2 regions of the Nocardia sp. NPDC058519 genome follow, and region 2 is predicted to be linked to the other one. Evidence: predicted binding sites of a transcription regulator. Region 2 holds the regulator's gene; the other holds the start of a gene.

Region 1 (7,441 bases), on a different contig from region 2:
GACAAGCACTCTCGTCGGAACCGGCACGACCACCGGCTACGCCGCGACCACGGCCGCGACCACCGTCGCTCCGTCCAGCGCGACCGTCCCGTCGGAGTTCGTCGGCACGTGGAAGGGCCGCGCCAACGACGGCCCCGTCCAGTTCGACATCGAGCTCACCATCTCCCCCGGTGCCGTCGGTCAGGAACTCGCCACCTCCGCCAACACCGGCACGTTCTCCCGCGACCGCTGCGACCGTGCGGAGACCCTCACCGAGGCCACCAGCAACCAGCTCACCTTCCGCGCCAGGCTCACCGCGGGGACCGGATGCATCGACCAAGGCGCCACCTCGACGGTGACCATGCGATCCGACGGCACGCTCGCCTATCGAACTCCCGGCTACCTCGGTGGCACCATCGCCGGCTCCCTGCGCAAAGGCTGACATGCACTTCGATCGAACTGGAACAGGTTGCCGCCGGATTGCCGGCGGTTGCCTCGACGCGCGCGCAGCCGGTCATTTGTCCAGGAGCAATCACCCGCACCGGCCCGTTCGCGGGGTGCCGAGCAACGACCGCCACCACCGCATCCCCCCAGGTGACACCGGTCTCAGAAATTCTCGCATTGCGATCTGGGTCACTAATATGTCAAACTCTCGCCCACACTGTGAAGCCGATCGGTCTCACAATGTCCGGAAAGGGAGTCGATTGAGCAGGCGGCAGGTGAGCGTGGTTGCCACCCTCATGAGGGCTGCCCTGAAGTCAGTCGAAAGTGACCAGCGCCAGGGCCGCGCCGGTGAGCAGATCGACCAGCTCGTCGACGGGCGGGCGCGCCTCGCGCAGCAGCCATTCGTGCGCCACGCCGTTGACCGCGCCCGTGATCAACCCGGTGGTCAGCTCGGCATCGCCGCGCAACCGCACGCCGACCCGCTCCAAGCCCCCCTCGATCAGTGCCGACCAGGCGTGCCTGCGGGTCCGGCGATGGTTCTCCAGCCGATCGCTCACCCCGACCACCTCGATCAGCGCCACCTGCGCGCGATAGGGGTCGGAGCCGAGCGACTCCAGGTACGCACCGAAACCGGCCCGCAGCGCGAGCTGCGGATCGGTCGAGCCGAGCGCGATCAGCGCGGTGCCCACCGCGGCCGCCGCGTCGTCCTGGATCCGGTCGTAGGCCGCGAGCAGCACGTCTTCGCGGGTCTCGAACTCCTCGTAGAACTGCCGCTTGGACAGTCCCGCCGCCGCGCACACCTCGGCGAGCGAGCACGTGGCGTACCCGCGTTCCGCGAAAATTCGCGTCGCTGCTTCCAGGAATCGCAGTCTGCGCTCGGCTTTTCGCGCGATGACCGTACGACCCCCATACCGCCTGTCCGCTGTAGTCACCTCTCCAAAGTATCTGAAACCCGGGATAACACTGACCTTTCCGGGTCGCTTCATCTATCCACCGAACAAAGGACGGCCGACCAGTGCTGAGCACCCGAGCATCGCGGACCGCATTGTCCGCCCTCGTACTAGCGGCGGGTGCGGCACTCGTGGCACCCACGCAGTCGATGGCTGCCCCGCAGTCCGCCGCGACGCAACCGAGTGTCCCCGCCATCGCGGAGAACGTCCCCTCCGGGACGCTGGCCGCGCTGGCACCGACGATCGTAGGCGCCATCTCCGCCCCCGGCCCCATCGCCGACGGCGGACAGGCCGCGATCCTGGCTCAGGCTCGCGTGCTGCTGGCCACGCCGGGCATCCCCGCGCAGGTCAAGTCCACCCTCGAAAGGGTCATCACCTTCCTCGACGGCAGTGGCGGCGGCGGTCCCGAACTGCCGCCCTCGGACGGTCCGCGCATCGCGCAGTTCCTGTACCCGACCATCGGCAAGGGCTGCATCGGCCCGACGTCGGATTCCGTCGGCACCGCGCTGGCCGTACCCGGCCCCGCCGAGCTGCCGCCGCCCGGACCGGCCGCGGGCCAGACCGGCTTCGTTTTCACCGCGCTCGGCACGAAAACCGCTACGGTCGTGCAGAATCCGCCGATGACGGTGCAGTGGGTCAATCTCGACAACCGCCGCACCGGCACCCAGCCGCTCACCACGGAGGCAGGTATCAACGCCGACGGCCCGGCCACCCTCACCGCTATCGCCGACACCGGTCCCGGCCGGGTCGCTGCCGTGATCACCGGTTCGCTCACCACGGCCACCGCCGATGGTGACCGCACCTGCTCGTTCGCCCCGACCCTCGGTTTCTTCTCCGTCGGCTGAGTCTCGCACCACGCAATTGGAGTTCGATCTATGAAGTTTGTCGTCCCCGGCCTGGTCAGCGGCCTGGCCGGCGCGGTCATCGGGGTGATTGCCGTACTCGGCATCACCGCGGGCGCGCAACAGAATTCGATCCCGGCGCCCGAGGAGTCCGGTGACCCGGGCTCGTCGCTGCTCGGCAACGTGCAGTACGGCTCGCGATGAGCAACGTACGCAGGCTCATCGCCTGCATCCTCGTCGGTCTCGGCGCGCTGCTGCTCGTGGCCGCTGTCATGATCCCCACCTACACGGTCGGCAAGGTCGGCAAGACCCCGCTCGATCTGCGCGTCACCACCATCGCCAAGAGCGTGCCCGGCGAGGAAAGCCTTGTGCTGGACGCGAAGTCGCTCACCTCGACTGAGGGCGCGGCCACGGTGAAAACCAATGTGCCGCTCGTTTCGCAGCGCTTCCTGACGGTCGAAGAGCCCTCGGACGCCGATGAGATGACCATCCAGGCCGGCCAGACCCTGCTTCGCGACGATCTGGATCCCAAGGAAGGCCTGCTCACCGCCTCGGTCGACCGCGTCACCATCGACCGCATCACCGGCGAGCCGATCGACGCCTCGCCCAACGGTTCGATCGCCGTGGCTCAGGACCCCAAGACGGGCGCCTCGATCGCCACCGAGCAGCAGCGCCGCGGCCTGCAGTACCGCTTCCCGATCGGCACCGAGAAGAAGTCGTACCCGTACTTCGACCTCAACGCCCGCGCCACCTACGACATCGATTTCATCGAGGAGTCGGAGATCAACGGCGTTCCGGTCTACCACTTCCGCCAGGACATCCCGGTGACGAACATGTGGGATGTCGTCAAGCACCCCTCGTATCAGCTCGCCCTGCCCGCCGCCAAGTGGGGCCTCGAGGGCACCGAACCGGTCACCATGACCCGCTTCTACACCAACACCCGCGACGTGTGGGTGGAGCCGAGGACCGGCGCGGTCCTCAAGGGTGGCGAGAAGATCCACATGTATTACGGCCGTAGCGCCGGCCAGGTCGATGTCTCCGTGCTGAAGTCGAACCTCGTCTTCGACGAGGAGACCATCAATGCCCAGCTCGCCATCACCCAGGAGAGCCTCGACAAGCTCGACCTGTTCGGCAAGACCCTGCCGATCATCCTTGGCATCCTCGCCGCACTGTTCCTCATCGGCGGCGCGGTCCTCGGATTCCTGAGCTCGGGCTCCACCTCGGGCCGCCCGTTCGATCCCCCGACCGAGCGGATTCGTTCCTCGAACCTGTAAGCCACCTGTCCACAACTCGGCCTCCCCCGGTCCTCAACCCGGGGGAGGCCGAGCTGTTTTCAGGATCGCGACAACTGCCGAACTCGGGCGGCCTCGCGGGTGAGGTGGTCGCGCTCGAGAACGGTGGTGGCTGTGCGGGCCGCTTCGGCGTACAGGGTCGCGGCCTGTTCGAGATCGCCCGCCCGTTCGAGTAGGTAGGCACGGGACGCACTGTGGCGCGGTAGTTCCGGGTCGAGATCTGCCAAGGCGGCCAGGCCTGCTCGGGGGCCGTCGGCCTCGCCGACCGCGACCGCGCGATTCAGGCGCACTACCGGGTTGTCGGTGAGAAGCAGAAGTTCGTCGTACCACTCCACGATCTGTATCCAGTCCGTGTCGGTGGTACTCGGGGCATCCGCGTGCAGGGCGGCGATCGCGGCTTGGGCCTGGTACTCGCCCAGGCGGTCACGGGCCAGCGCGGCTTGCAGGATCGTCACGCCTTCGGCGATGAGGTGTGTGTCCCAACGGGATCGGTCCTGTTCGGCGAGCGGAACCAAGCGCCCGCCCTCGGTGCGCGACGCACGGCGGGCGTGGTGCAGCAGCATCAGCGCGAGCAGCCCCGCGACCTCGGGTTCGCCGGTCGAGGCGGCGAGCTGGCGGGTGAGGCGGATGGCTTCGGCCGCCAGGTCGATGTCGCCGCTGTAGCCCTCGTTGAAGACGAGGTAGAGCACGCGCAGCACGGTCGTCGGATCGCTGGGACGGTCGAGCGGTAGGCCGGTGATCCGCTTCTTGGCCCGGCTGATCCGTTGCGCCATAGTCGATTCCGGCACCAGGTAGGCCGTCGCGATCTGCCGGGTCGTCAGGCCGCCGACCGCGCGCAAGGTCAGTGCGACGGCCGAGCCGGGAGACAGCGAAGGGTGCGCGCACAGGAAATACAGCCACAGCGTGTCGTCCGTGGCGGGCACCGGCCCGGCTTCCGGCTCGGTATCGACTGCGAATTCCCTCCCCCGCCTCGATGTTTCGGCCCGCGTCGCATCGATGAACTTTCGCCAGGCGGCGGAGACGAGCCAGCCCTTCGCATCGCGCGGTGGATCCTCGGGCCAGGTCTCCAGCGCCCGGATCAGCGCCTCCTGCACCGCGTCCTCGGCCGCCGCGAACTCGGCCCCGCGGCGGACGAGGATCCCGATCACCGCGGGGACGAGTTCGCGTAGTAGCGCGTCGTTCACTCGGTCACCGTGGGCAACTCCGTGTAGAACGGCCGCAGTTCGAGCCATTCCTGCACCGGCTTCCCGCCCGCGCCCGGTGCCGCCGACAGCTCCCCGGCCAGCTCGAGCGCCCGGTCATAGGTCTCGACGTCGATGACCATCCACCCGGCGATCAGGTCCTTGGTCTCCGCGAACGGCCCGTCGGTGACCGGCGGGCGCCCCTCGCCGTCCGAGCGCACCCACGTGCCCTGCGTGGACAGCGCCTGACCGTCGACGAACTCGCCGGTCGATCGCAGCCGATCGGCGAAATCCACCATGTACCGCACATGCGCGGACACCTCGTCCGGCGTCCACTGATCCATCGGCGCGTCGTTGACCGATGCGGGCGCGCCACGGTAGTGCTTGAGCAGCAGGTACTTGGCCATGATGTTCTCCTCGGTTCGTGTTCTTCGTGGGTTGTACCCCTGGGACGGAGCCGTTCGCGCGTTCTCGACATCCACGGCGAAAGAATTTCGGAGAATTTTTCGCCAGGAGTGAACGGCGCCACCTGCAGGAACAAACAGTCGGGGGTCCATGTTGAGTCAGCAAAGCTCAACTTTGGAAGGGTCGACATGACTTCAGCTCAGAACCTGCCGGTGCTGTTCCTGACCGATCCGATCGTGCTGCCGGGCATGGTCGTGCCCATCGAACTGGACGAATCCGCGCAGGCCGCCATCGACGCCGCGCAGGCAGCCAAAACCGGCTCGGTGCTGGTCGCGCCGCGCCTCGACGAGGGATACGCGTCCTACGGCGTGGTCGCCACCATCGAACAGGTCGGCCGGATGCGCGGTGGCGCGCCCGCGGCCGTGTTGAAGGCCGAGCGCAGGGCGCGGATCGGGCACGGGGTCACCGGGCCGGGGGCCGCGCTGTGGGTGGAGGCCGAGCTCGTCGAGTCGGTCGAACCCGACGAACACACCACCGCACTCGCCGCCGAGTACAAGAAGCTGGTCGTCGCCGTCCTGCAGCGGCGTGAGGCCTGGCAGATCATCGATATCGTCAACCAGCTCGACGACGTGGAGGCCATCGCCGACACCGCGGGCTACGCGCCGTACCTGTCCGATGAGCAGAAGCGCGAGCTGCTCGAGACCCCCGATGTCGTCGTGCGGCTGACCCGTCAGCTCGAGTGGATCAAGGACCACATCGCCGAGGTGGAGGTCACCGACAAGATCTCCGAAGACGTCCGCGACGGCATGGAGAAGAGCCAGCGCGAGTTCCTGCTGCGCCAGCAGCTCAACGCCATCCGCAAGGAACTCGGCGAGGACGAACCCGACGGCGCCGACGACTACCGCACCCGCGTGGAGAACGCGGACCTGCCCGAGAACGTGCGGGCCGAGGCGCTGCGCGAGGTCGGCCGGCTGGAGCGCGCCAGTGATCAGAGCCCGGAATCGGGCTGGATCCGCACCTGGCTCGACACCGTGCTCGATCTGCCGTGGACGGTGAAAACCGAAGACAGCACCGATGTTTCGGCCGCTCGCGCGGTGCTCGACGCCGATCACCACGGTCTCGACGAGGTGAAGGACCGCATGGTCGAGTACCTGGCCGTGCGATCGCGGCGGGCCGCGCGTGGCCTCGAGGTCGTCGGCGGACGCGGTTCCGGCGCGGTGCTCGTGCTGGTCGGTCCGCCCGGTGTCGGTAAGACCTCGCTGGGCGAGTCGGTCGCAAAAGCACTGGGCCGCAAGTTCGTTCGCGTTGCCCTTGGCGGCGTGCGCGACGAGGCCGAGATCCGTGGCCACCGCCGCACCTACGTCGGCGCGTTGCCGGGCCGGATCGTGCGCGCGGTGAAGGAGGCGGGTTCGATGAATCCCGTTGTCCTGCTGGACGAGATCGACAAGGTCGGCTCCGACTTCCGTGGTGATCCGGCGGCGGCGCTGCTCGAGGTCCTCGACCCCGCGCAGAACCACACCTTCCGCGACCACTACCTCGACCTGGACCTCGACCTGTCGAACGTCCTGTTCATCGCGACCGCCAATGTCATGGACACCATCCCCGGTCCCCTGCTCGACCGCATGGAGCTCATCACCGTCGACGGCTACACCGAGGCCGACAAGGTGGCCATCGCCCGCGACTTCCTGGTCCCCCGCCAGCTGGAGCGCAATGCCCTGACCACGGAAGAGGTTTCGATCACCGACGCGGCGTTGCGCGAGATCGCGGCGAACTACACCCGCGAGGCGGGCGTGCGTCAAATGGAGCGTCTGGTGGCAAAAGCCTTGCGCAAGGCGGCGACTCGCCTCGTCACGGGCGACCCCGCGAGCGTCGGTGAGAAGGCCGGGCCCGACAACGCCGCACTCGTCGACAAGGGCGAGCTGGGCGGAGGCGCGGTGCTCGGTTACGACCCCGAACTCGGCTACGACAACAACGTCATCGACATCGCCGCCGGTCCGCAGCCGGTCGGTCAGGTGACGAGCCTGGTGGTCGACCTCGACAACCTCACCGACTACCTCGGCCGCCCCCGCTTCACCCCGGATTCGATGGAACGCACCTCGGTGCCCGGTGTGGCGACGGGCCTCGCGGTGACCGGTGCGGGCGGCGATGTGCTCTACATCGAGGCCAACGGCGCCGAGGGCGAGCGTTCCCTCACCCTCACCGGCCAGCTCGGCGATGTCATGAAGGAGTCCGCCCAGATCGCCCTCACCTACGTGCGCTCGCACCTGGAGGAAATCGGCATCGAACCCAAGGTCCTCGATCGCAATATCCACATCCACTTCCCCGCGGGCGCGGTCCCCAAGGACGGC
Region 2 (7,441 bases):
GCGATGGCGAGGTGACTCAGGACCTGGAGGTCGTAGAGGTCGCAGGGGTGGTGGCCGCCGACGAACAGGTGGACCTTCGGGTTCACCCGGCGCTGGGCCATCGCCATGATCTGGGCGCGCAGGGGGGCGATGCCGGTGCCGCAGCCGACCATCAGCATCTTGCGTTTGGTGTTGCGTGGCACGCCGAGGCCCCCGAGGGGCGAGCCGAGGCGCCACTGATCGCCGACGGCCGTGTGCGCGACCATGGCGGGGCTCACCCAGCCGCCGAGCACTCCGCGAACGTGGAACTCGATCTCGCCGTTGGCATTGGCCGGGTTCGCGGGCGAGAGATAGCGCCACATGCGCGGGCGCGAGGGGATCTGCACGCTGAGGTACTGGCCTGCGGCGTACTGCATCGGCTCGTCGAGCTGGATCCGAACGATGGAGAGATTGCGCAGCACCTCGCGATGTTCGACGACGGTGCCCGTCCAGGTAGCCGGTGTGGTCTCCTTGTCGGCGGCGCTGATCATCGCGCCGCTGATGGTGGCCAGGCCCTCGTCCCACGCGGTGGCGACCTCGTCGGTCCACATCTCCGCACCGGCGAACAACCGCATCGCCGACTTCAGCGAGTTGGCCACGGCCACATAGTGGGCCGGTTGCACGCCGTACTTTCGATGGTCGCGCCCGAGCTGGGCCAGGAACGGCAGCAGCTTGTCGGGTTCCTCGAGCCGGTCGAGCGCGTAGGAGATCGCCGAGACGAGGCGGTCGCGCTGGGAGTCCATGGCAGCCGGGAAGTAGTCGCGGACACCGGGGTAGTCCGTGAAGAGGATCGAGTAGAACGACCTCGACAGCTTCTCGGGTCCACCGTCTTCCGCAGCAACCGCCTTGAACGTAGTACGGATCAAAGCGATAGTCCGCGAATCCATATGTGTCACAACCTCGTTTCGCCATCGAACGCTAGCCGCGCCGGCGAGTGACGGGCTGGGAGGACACTCGTCAGCAGCCGATGCGAGAAGTCTAGGCGAGGTTTGCCAGCTTAGGAATCGTACTCTTAAACATCACGCATGTAATTCTTGAAATACCAGGCGGTTCCCAGTAGTTTCCCATGAAAACATACCTGAAGACCGTTAATTGCGGGTGAACACCTGCCGATGATTACCCAAAACGCCCGGCATACCAGGCATTTGGACGCCAACGTGCCTGGTAGAGCGACCTTTCCGCTACAACGACAGCCTGCCGCAACGCGACGCGCCGGGCCATGACACGCGGGGTAGGCGTACCGGAGTGGCTGGCCAGGGGCGGCGAATTACGTTCCGACCGACCCCAATTCAGCATCCCAACAGCAAACTTTTGGACGTCCACGGTGATAAATCCGCACCTCAGCGCGCCGCCACGCTACTTCCGATCAGCAAGATCACGAATAAGTGAGTTGCTGGAGAGTCACTGGCCGGTCGCCGGGGGTTGACCGGAGACGAGCGAACCCCCGGCTCGGCGTCCACCGCAGTGGATTTCGAACCGGAGGCTCGTCGTACCGAAAACGGCTCAGCGCCGATGCCGTGGCTGCCACACCACGAGCGCGGTACTGCGTGCCGGCGGCGACAGATCGGGCCGGTAGCCCGCCCGCAACCGCTCCAGCTCCGCGCTCATCTCCTCGACGCGCTGCTGCAACGCCTCCACCTGATTGGTGAGTTCGATGATGCGCTTGATGCCGGCGAGGTTGACGCCCTCGTCCTGCGACAGGCGCTGCACCTCGCGCAGCACCTCCACATCGCGGGCCGAGTAACGGCGTCCGCCACCCGAGGTCCGTTGCGGGGTGACCAAACCCAGCCGGTCGTAGGTACGCAACGTCTGCGCGTGCATCCCCGCCAGCTGAGCCGCCACCGAGATCATGAAGAACTCGGCACGCGAGGTAGCACCCGAAACAGACTTCGGATCCGGGCTATTTGCGCCTCTCCCTACACCCTCCGTGGTCACGCTGCGCTACCTCCTCCGGGCGCTGAGCTCGATGCGCGGGGACATCAAGCACCCGCCCATCCTGCACGCGGTTCGAAGCCACTGGTCTTCTCCGCCTCCTGATAGCGCTTGAGCGCATCGGTGGCATCGGAGTCGAGCGATTGCGGTACCGCGACCTTCACCGTGACCAGCAGGTCACCGGCGCCGCCTGCCGCACCGCGCTTGGGCACACCACGACCGCGAACCCGCAGGATACGCCCGTCGGCGGTGCCCGCGGGCACCTTCACGCCGACCCGGCCGTCCAGCGTGGGCACGGAAACCGTAGTCCCGAGGACCAATTCGCTGTAGCTCACCGGGAGCACCAGGGTGAGGTCGTCGCCCTGACGGCCGAAGACCTTGTCCTGGCTGACGTGCACCGTGACATACAGATCGCCCGAAGGCGCACCGCGCAGACCCGCCTCGCCCTGACCGGCCAGCCGGATCTTCTGCCCATCGCTGACGCCCGGTGGGATCCGGACGGTGATGGTGCGGGTGCGGTTCTGGATACCGGTGCCCGAGCAGTCGGTGCACGGGTCGTCGATGATCGACCCGGTACCGCGGCAGTCGTCGCAGGGCTCGCTGAAACCGAACGCGCCCTGATTACGGCTGACCACGCCCGCACCGTTGCAGTGCGGGCACACGCGCGGGCTGGTGCCCGGCTTGGCACCGCTGCCGTGACAGGTGGTGCACGGCGAGGGACTTGTCATCCGCAGTGGAACGGTGACGCCCTGGGCGGCCTCGCGGAAACCCAGGGTGGTCTCGGTCTCCACATCGGCACCGCGGCGCGGACGAGCCGCCGCCCGGCCGCCGCCACCCCGGTTGAACAGCCCGCCCAGCAGATCGCCGAGCCCGCCGTCGCCCGCGGTACCGGTGCCACCGGCCTGACCGAAGATGTCACCGATGTTGAAGTCCTGCGAGAAGCCGCCGCCTGCACCGGGGTTGAACCCGCCGCCGCCGTAGGCCCGGCCGCCTCCGCCGCCGCCCGCGAACAGGCGACGCGTCTCGTCGTACTCCTTGCGCTTGGCCGGATCCGACAGCACCGCGTTGGCTTCGCTGACGGTCTTGAACCGCTCCTCGGCCTTGGTGTCACCCGGGTTGGAATCCGGGTGCAGGTCGCGGGCGAGCTTGCGGTAGGCCTTCTTGATCTCGTCCTGCGAGGCGCCGGAGGAGACACCCAGCTCCTTGTAGAAGTCCTTTTCGATCCACTCCCGTTGGCTCACCGGGCATCTCCTCCTTTCGCGTTCTTATTGACTGTCGACGGCATCCGGATCCGATGCCCCCGCGGCCTCGGCATCGGTTACCCCGACCAACGCGTGCCGAAGCACCCGGTCGCCGAACCGATAGCCCTTGCGCATGACGATACCGATCACCGGGTCGGCGCCCGAACCCTCGTGCTGCACTGCCTCGTGCAGCGTGGGGTCGAACGGGTCACCGGCGGAACCGAATTCGACGAGACCCTGCTTGGTGAGCGCGGTCTCGAGCTTGTCGGCGACGGACTTCAGCGGGCCGGAATCGAGGTCGCCGTGCGACCTCGCCCGATCCAGATCGTCGAGCACCGCGAGCAATTCGGTGACCACCGAGGCCTTGGCGGCATCGATGTTGGCCTGGCGGTCGCGCTCGACCCGGCGGCGGTAGTTCGCGTATTCCGCGGTCAACCGCTGCAGATCGGCCGTGCGCTCGGCCAGCTCGTCGTTCTCCGGCTCGACAACTTCGGCGTCGAGGGCGGAGTCCGCCGGGGCGGCCTCCGCGTTCTCGTCCGCGGTGTCGTCCAGGATGTCGGTGACCAACTCCTGCTCCGAGGAGTTCGCCTCGGTCACTTCTTGTCCGTGTCGACCGGCTCGTCCACGACCTCCGCGTCGACGACCTGGTCGTCATCGGCCTGGCTCGGGCCCGCGCCGTTGCCGGACTGCGCGTCGGCGGCGGCGGAGGCTTCGTAGATCGCCTGGCCAAGCGCCTGCGACTCGGTGGCCAGCTTCTCCACGGCCGACTTCACCGCGGAGATATCGGTGCCTTCCAGCGCCTGCTTGGCCTCGGTGACCGCGTTCTCCACCTTCGCCAGCTGATCGGCGGAGACCTGTGCGCCACCCTCGCTCAGCTTCTGCTCGTTGATGAACTTCTCGGTCTGGTGCACCAGCGACTCGGCCTGGTTGCGGGTCTCGGCCTCCTCACGGCGCGCCTTGTCGTCGGCGGCGTGCGCCTCGGCGTCGGCGACCATGCGGTCGATCTCTTCCTTGGACAGACCGGAGCCGTCCTGGATCTTGATCTTGTTTTCCTTGCCGGTGCCCTTGTCCTTCGCGGTGACGTGCACGATGCCGTTGGCGTCGATGTCGAAGGTGACCTCGATCTGCGGCACGCCACGCGGGGCGGGCGGCAGGCCGGTGAGCTCGAAGGAGCCGAGCAGCTTGTTGTGCGAGGCGATCTCGCGCTCACCCTGGAACACCTGGATCTGCACCGAAGGCTGGTTGTCGTCAGCGGTGGTGAAGGTTTCCGAGCGCTTGGTGGGGATGGTGGTGTTGCGCTCGATGAGCTTGGTCATCACGCCACCCTTGGTCTCGATGCCCAGCGACAGCGGGGTGACATCGAGCAGCAGGACGTCCTTGACCTCACCCTTGAGCACGCCGGCCTGCAGGGCTGCGCCGACGGCGACGACCTCGTCCGGGTTCACGCCCTTGTTGGGCTCGCGGCCGCCGGTCAGTTCCTTGACCAGGTCGGACACGGCGGGCATACGGGTGGAGCCACCGACGAGCACGACGTGGTCGATATCGGCCACGTTCAGGCCCGAGTCCTTGATCACGGACTGGAACGGCGCGCGGGTGCGATCCAGCAGATCAGAGGTGATCTTCTGGAACTCCGAGCGGGTGAGCTGCTCGTCGAGGAACAGCGGGTTCTTGTCCGCGTCGACGGTGATGTAGGGCAGGTTGATCGAGGTGGACTGGCCCGAGGACAGTTCGATCTTGGCCTTCTCGGCAGCCTCGCGCAGACGCTGCATGGCCATCTTGTCCTTGGTCAGGTCGATGCCCGAGGACGCCTTGAACTTGTCGACCAGCCAGGAAACGACGCGCTCGTCCCAGTCGTCGCCACCGAGGTGGTTGTCACCGGAGGTCGCGCGGACCTCGACGACGCCCTCGCCGATTTCCAGCAGCGAGACGTCGAAGGTGCCGCCGCCGAGGTCGAAGACCAGGATGGTCTGCTCTTTGTCGCCCTTGTCCAGGCCGTACGCCAGCGCGGCGGCGGTGGGCTCGTTGACGATGCGCAGCACGTTGAGTCCGGCGATCTGGCCGGCTTCCTTGGTGGCCTGACGCTGGGCGTCTTCGAAGTAGGCCGGGACGGTGATCACGGCGTCGGTGATCTCCTCGCCCAGGTAGGCCTCGGCGTCGCGCTTCAGCTTCATCAGCGTGCGCGCGGAGATCTCCTGCGGCGTGTACTTCTTGTCGTCGATCTCGACGTTCCAGTCGGTGCCGATGTGGCGCTTGACCGAGCGGATGGTGCGGTCGACGTTGGTGACCGCCTGGTTCTTCGCGGGCTGACCGACGAGAACCTCGCCGTTCTTCGCGAAGGCGACGATCGAGGGGGTGGTGCGCGAGCCTTCCGAGTTCGCGACGACGACCGGCTCGCCGCCTTCGAGCACGGCGACGACGGAGTTCGTGGTCCCGAGGTCGATTCCGACCGCACGAGCCATAGTGGTTTCCTCCTGTTTTTGATGGGCTGAGCGTAGTGGGCTCAATCCTGCCTTCGAGATCCACCGTGAGTCAACCCGAAGTTGAGTCAGGTCCGCTCATGTTGTTGATCAGCACAACCAGTAGCTGCGGCGATTCATTCCCGCCACCCGAAAAAAACTTCCCGACCCCCGGCCATTCTTGCCACGAGTGCGCTCAACTGCAGCCCCTGATACTGGATCGTGACGGTCCGGAGAGGGAACTATCGAGTGAGGCCGGGGTGGATGCCGGGGCGAAGGCCGTTGCCTTCGGCGGTTCGGCGCAGGAGATCGAGGAAGAGGGTGCGGTCCTCGGGAGACAGGGGGGACAGGACTTCGGCGTCCAGCTCGGCTACCCGCTGCTCGGCTTCGGCAAGGAGCGCGTGGGCGGCAGGGAGGAGGTGGAGGGCATGCGCTCGGCGATCGCTGGGGTGGCGGCGGCGTTCGACGAGATCGCGTTTTTCCAGGTCGTCCACCAGGCCGACCATGACGTTGCGGTGGATCTCCAGAGCCTCACCGAGCTCCTGCTGAGTGCGGCCGTCATGGGCCCTCAGGAGCTTCAGCATGCCGAAGTGACGGGGTTTGATACCGAGCGGCGCCAGCAGATCACCGAAGCGGTAGGCGGTATGGAAGCCCAGTTGGCCGAGGAGGAATCCGGCATGGGTCGACAGCTGCGTCGGGTCGGTCACACCCCTACGATACGCCGATTAACGCACCGTTCGTGATTGCACTCTTGATTGATAATCACTCGAGGTGCATAGTTTGAGAGGACTTCCCTACTCGAAGAGAGACCATCGTGACTACCTCTCCCACTCCCCCCGACGCCGATCCCCGGCGCTGGATCGCCTTCGCGGTGGTCCTGGCCGCCGGCTTCATGGATCTACTCGACGTGACCATCGTCAACGTGGCCGTGCCGAGCATTCGCAACGACCTGCACGCCGAGTACTCACAGCTCGAATGGATCATCGCCGCGTACGTCCTCGCCTTCGCCGCGGTGTTGATCACCGGTGGGCGACTCGGCGACATCTATGGTCGCAAACGCGTATTCCTCACCGGCATGGCCGGTTTCACGATCGCCTCGGCGGCGTGCGGGCTGGCCACCGATCCGACCGTGCTGATCGGGTCCCGTTTCGCGCAGGGCGCGATGGGGGCATTGATGGTGCCGCAGATTCTGGCCATCATTCAGACGACATTTCCGAAAGAGGAGCGGGCCAAGGCAATCGCCGTCTACAGCGGTGTCGGCGGCTCCGCCTCAGCCGTCGGGCTCGCGCTCGGCGGAGTGCTGGTGCAGGCCGATCTGTTCGGGTTGGCCTGGCGGCCGATCTTCTTGGTGAACATCCCGGTCGGCATCGCGGGGTTCATCGCGGCGTGGTTCGCGATGAGCGATTCGAAGTCGGCTACGCCGCCTCGGCTGGATCCGGTCGGGATGGTGCTGGCGGTTTCCGCTGTGCTGCTGCTGGTCTACCCGGTGACCGAGGGGCGTCGACTCGACTGGCCCGCTTGGACTTTCGTGATGATGGGGGTAGCTCTCGCGGTTTTCGCCGGGTTCCTGCTCTATGAGCGTGCGCTGGCTCGGGCGGGGCGGTCGCCGTTGGTCGACCTCGGGCTGTTCCGGTCACGACCGTTCGCGATCGGACTGGGAGCCTGGTTGTTGTTCTGGATCGCCATGGGTGGGTTCTTCCTGGTGTGGACGTTGTTCATGCAGGGCGGACTCGGGTGGTCGCCGTTGCGGGCCGGGCTCACCTCGGCGCTGTTCGCGGTGGGTGCCGGTGTGGG

Evidence for each region. Region 2 encodes HspR, which represses chaperone genes until heat shock. Its sites were predicted from a motif close to ANNTGAGTNNNNNNNACTCANNT; they were not measured.
Region 1: lon (endopeptidase La) is a predicted target of HspR. The motif match lies at 5,245-5,267, and genes of this name have one in related genera.

The regions. Positions count from the first base shown of each region.
Region 1 is NZ_JBHXNK010000012.1:13,266-20,706, forward strand. Features, by position in the region: gene ACFWPK_RS15570 (protein kinase) at 1-421, shown strand, start outside; gene ACFWPK_RS15575 (TetR/AcrR family transcriptional regulator) at 738-1,355, opposite strand; gene ACFWPK_RS15580 (hypothetical protein) at 1,439-2,218, shown strand; gene ACFWPK_RS15585 (DUF2613 domain-containing protein) at 2,249-2,419, shown strand; gene ACFWPK_RS15590 (DUF3068 domain-containing protein) at 2,416-3,489, shown strand; gene ACFWPK_RS15595 (RNA polymerase sigma factor) at 3,549-4,691, opposite strand; gene ACFWPK_RS15600 (YciI family protein) at 4,688-5,095, opposite strand; gene lon (endopeptidase La) at 5,282-7,441, shown strand, end outside.
Region 2 is NZ_JBHXNK010000045.1:20,468-27,908, reverse strand. Features, by position in the region: gene ACFWPK_RS32190 (FAD-binding oxidoreductase) at 1-905, opposite strand, end outside; gene ACFWPK_RS32185 (heat shock protein transcriptional repressor HspR) at 1,522-1,869, opposite strand; gene dnaJ (molecular chaperone DnaJ) at 1,998-3,191, opposite strand; gene grpE (nucleotide exchange factor GrpE) at 3,216-3,758, opposite strand; gene dnaK (molecular chaperone DnaK) at 3,785-5,650, opposite strand; gene ACFWPK_RS32165 (MarR family winged helix-turn-helix transcriptional regulator) at 5,890-6,354, opposite strand; gene ACFWPK_RS32160 (MFS transporter) at 6,462-7,441, shown strand, end outside.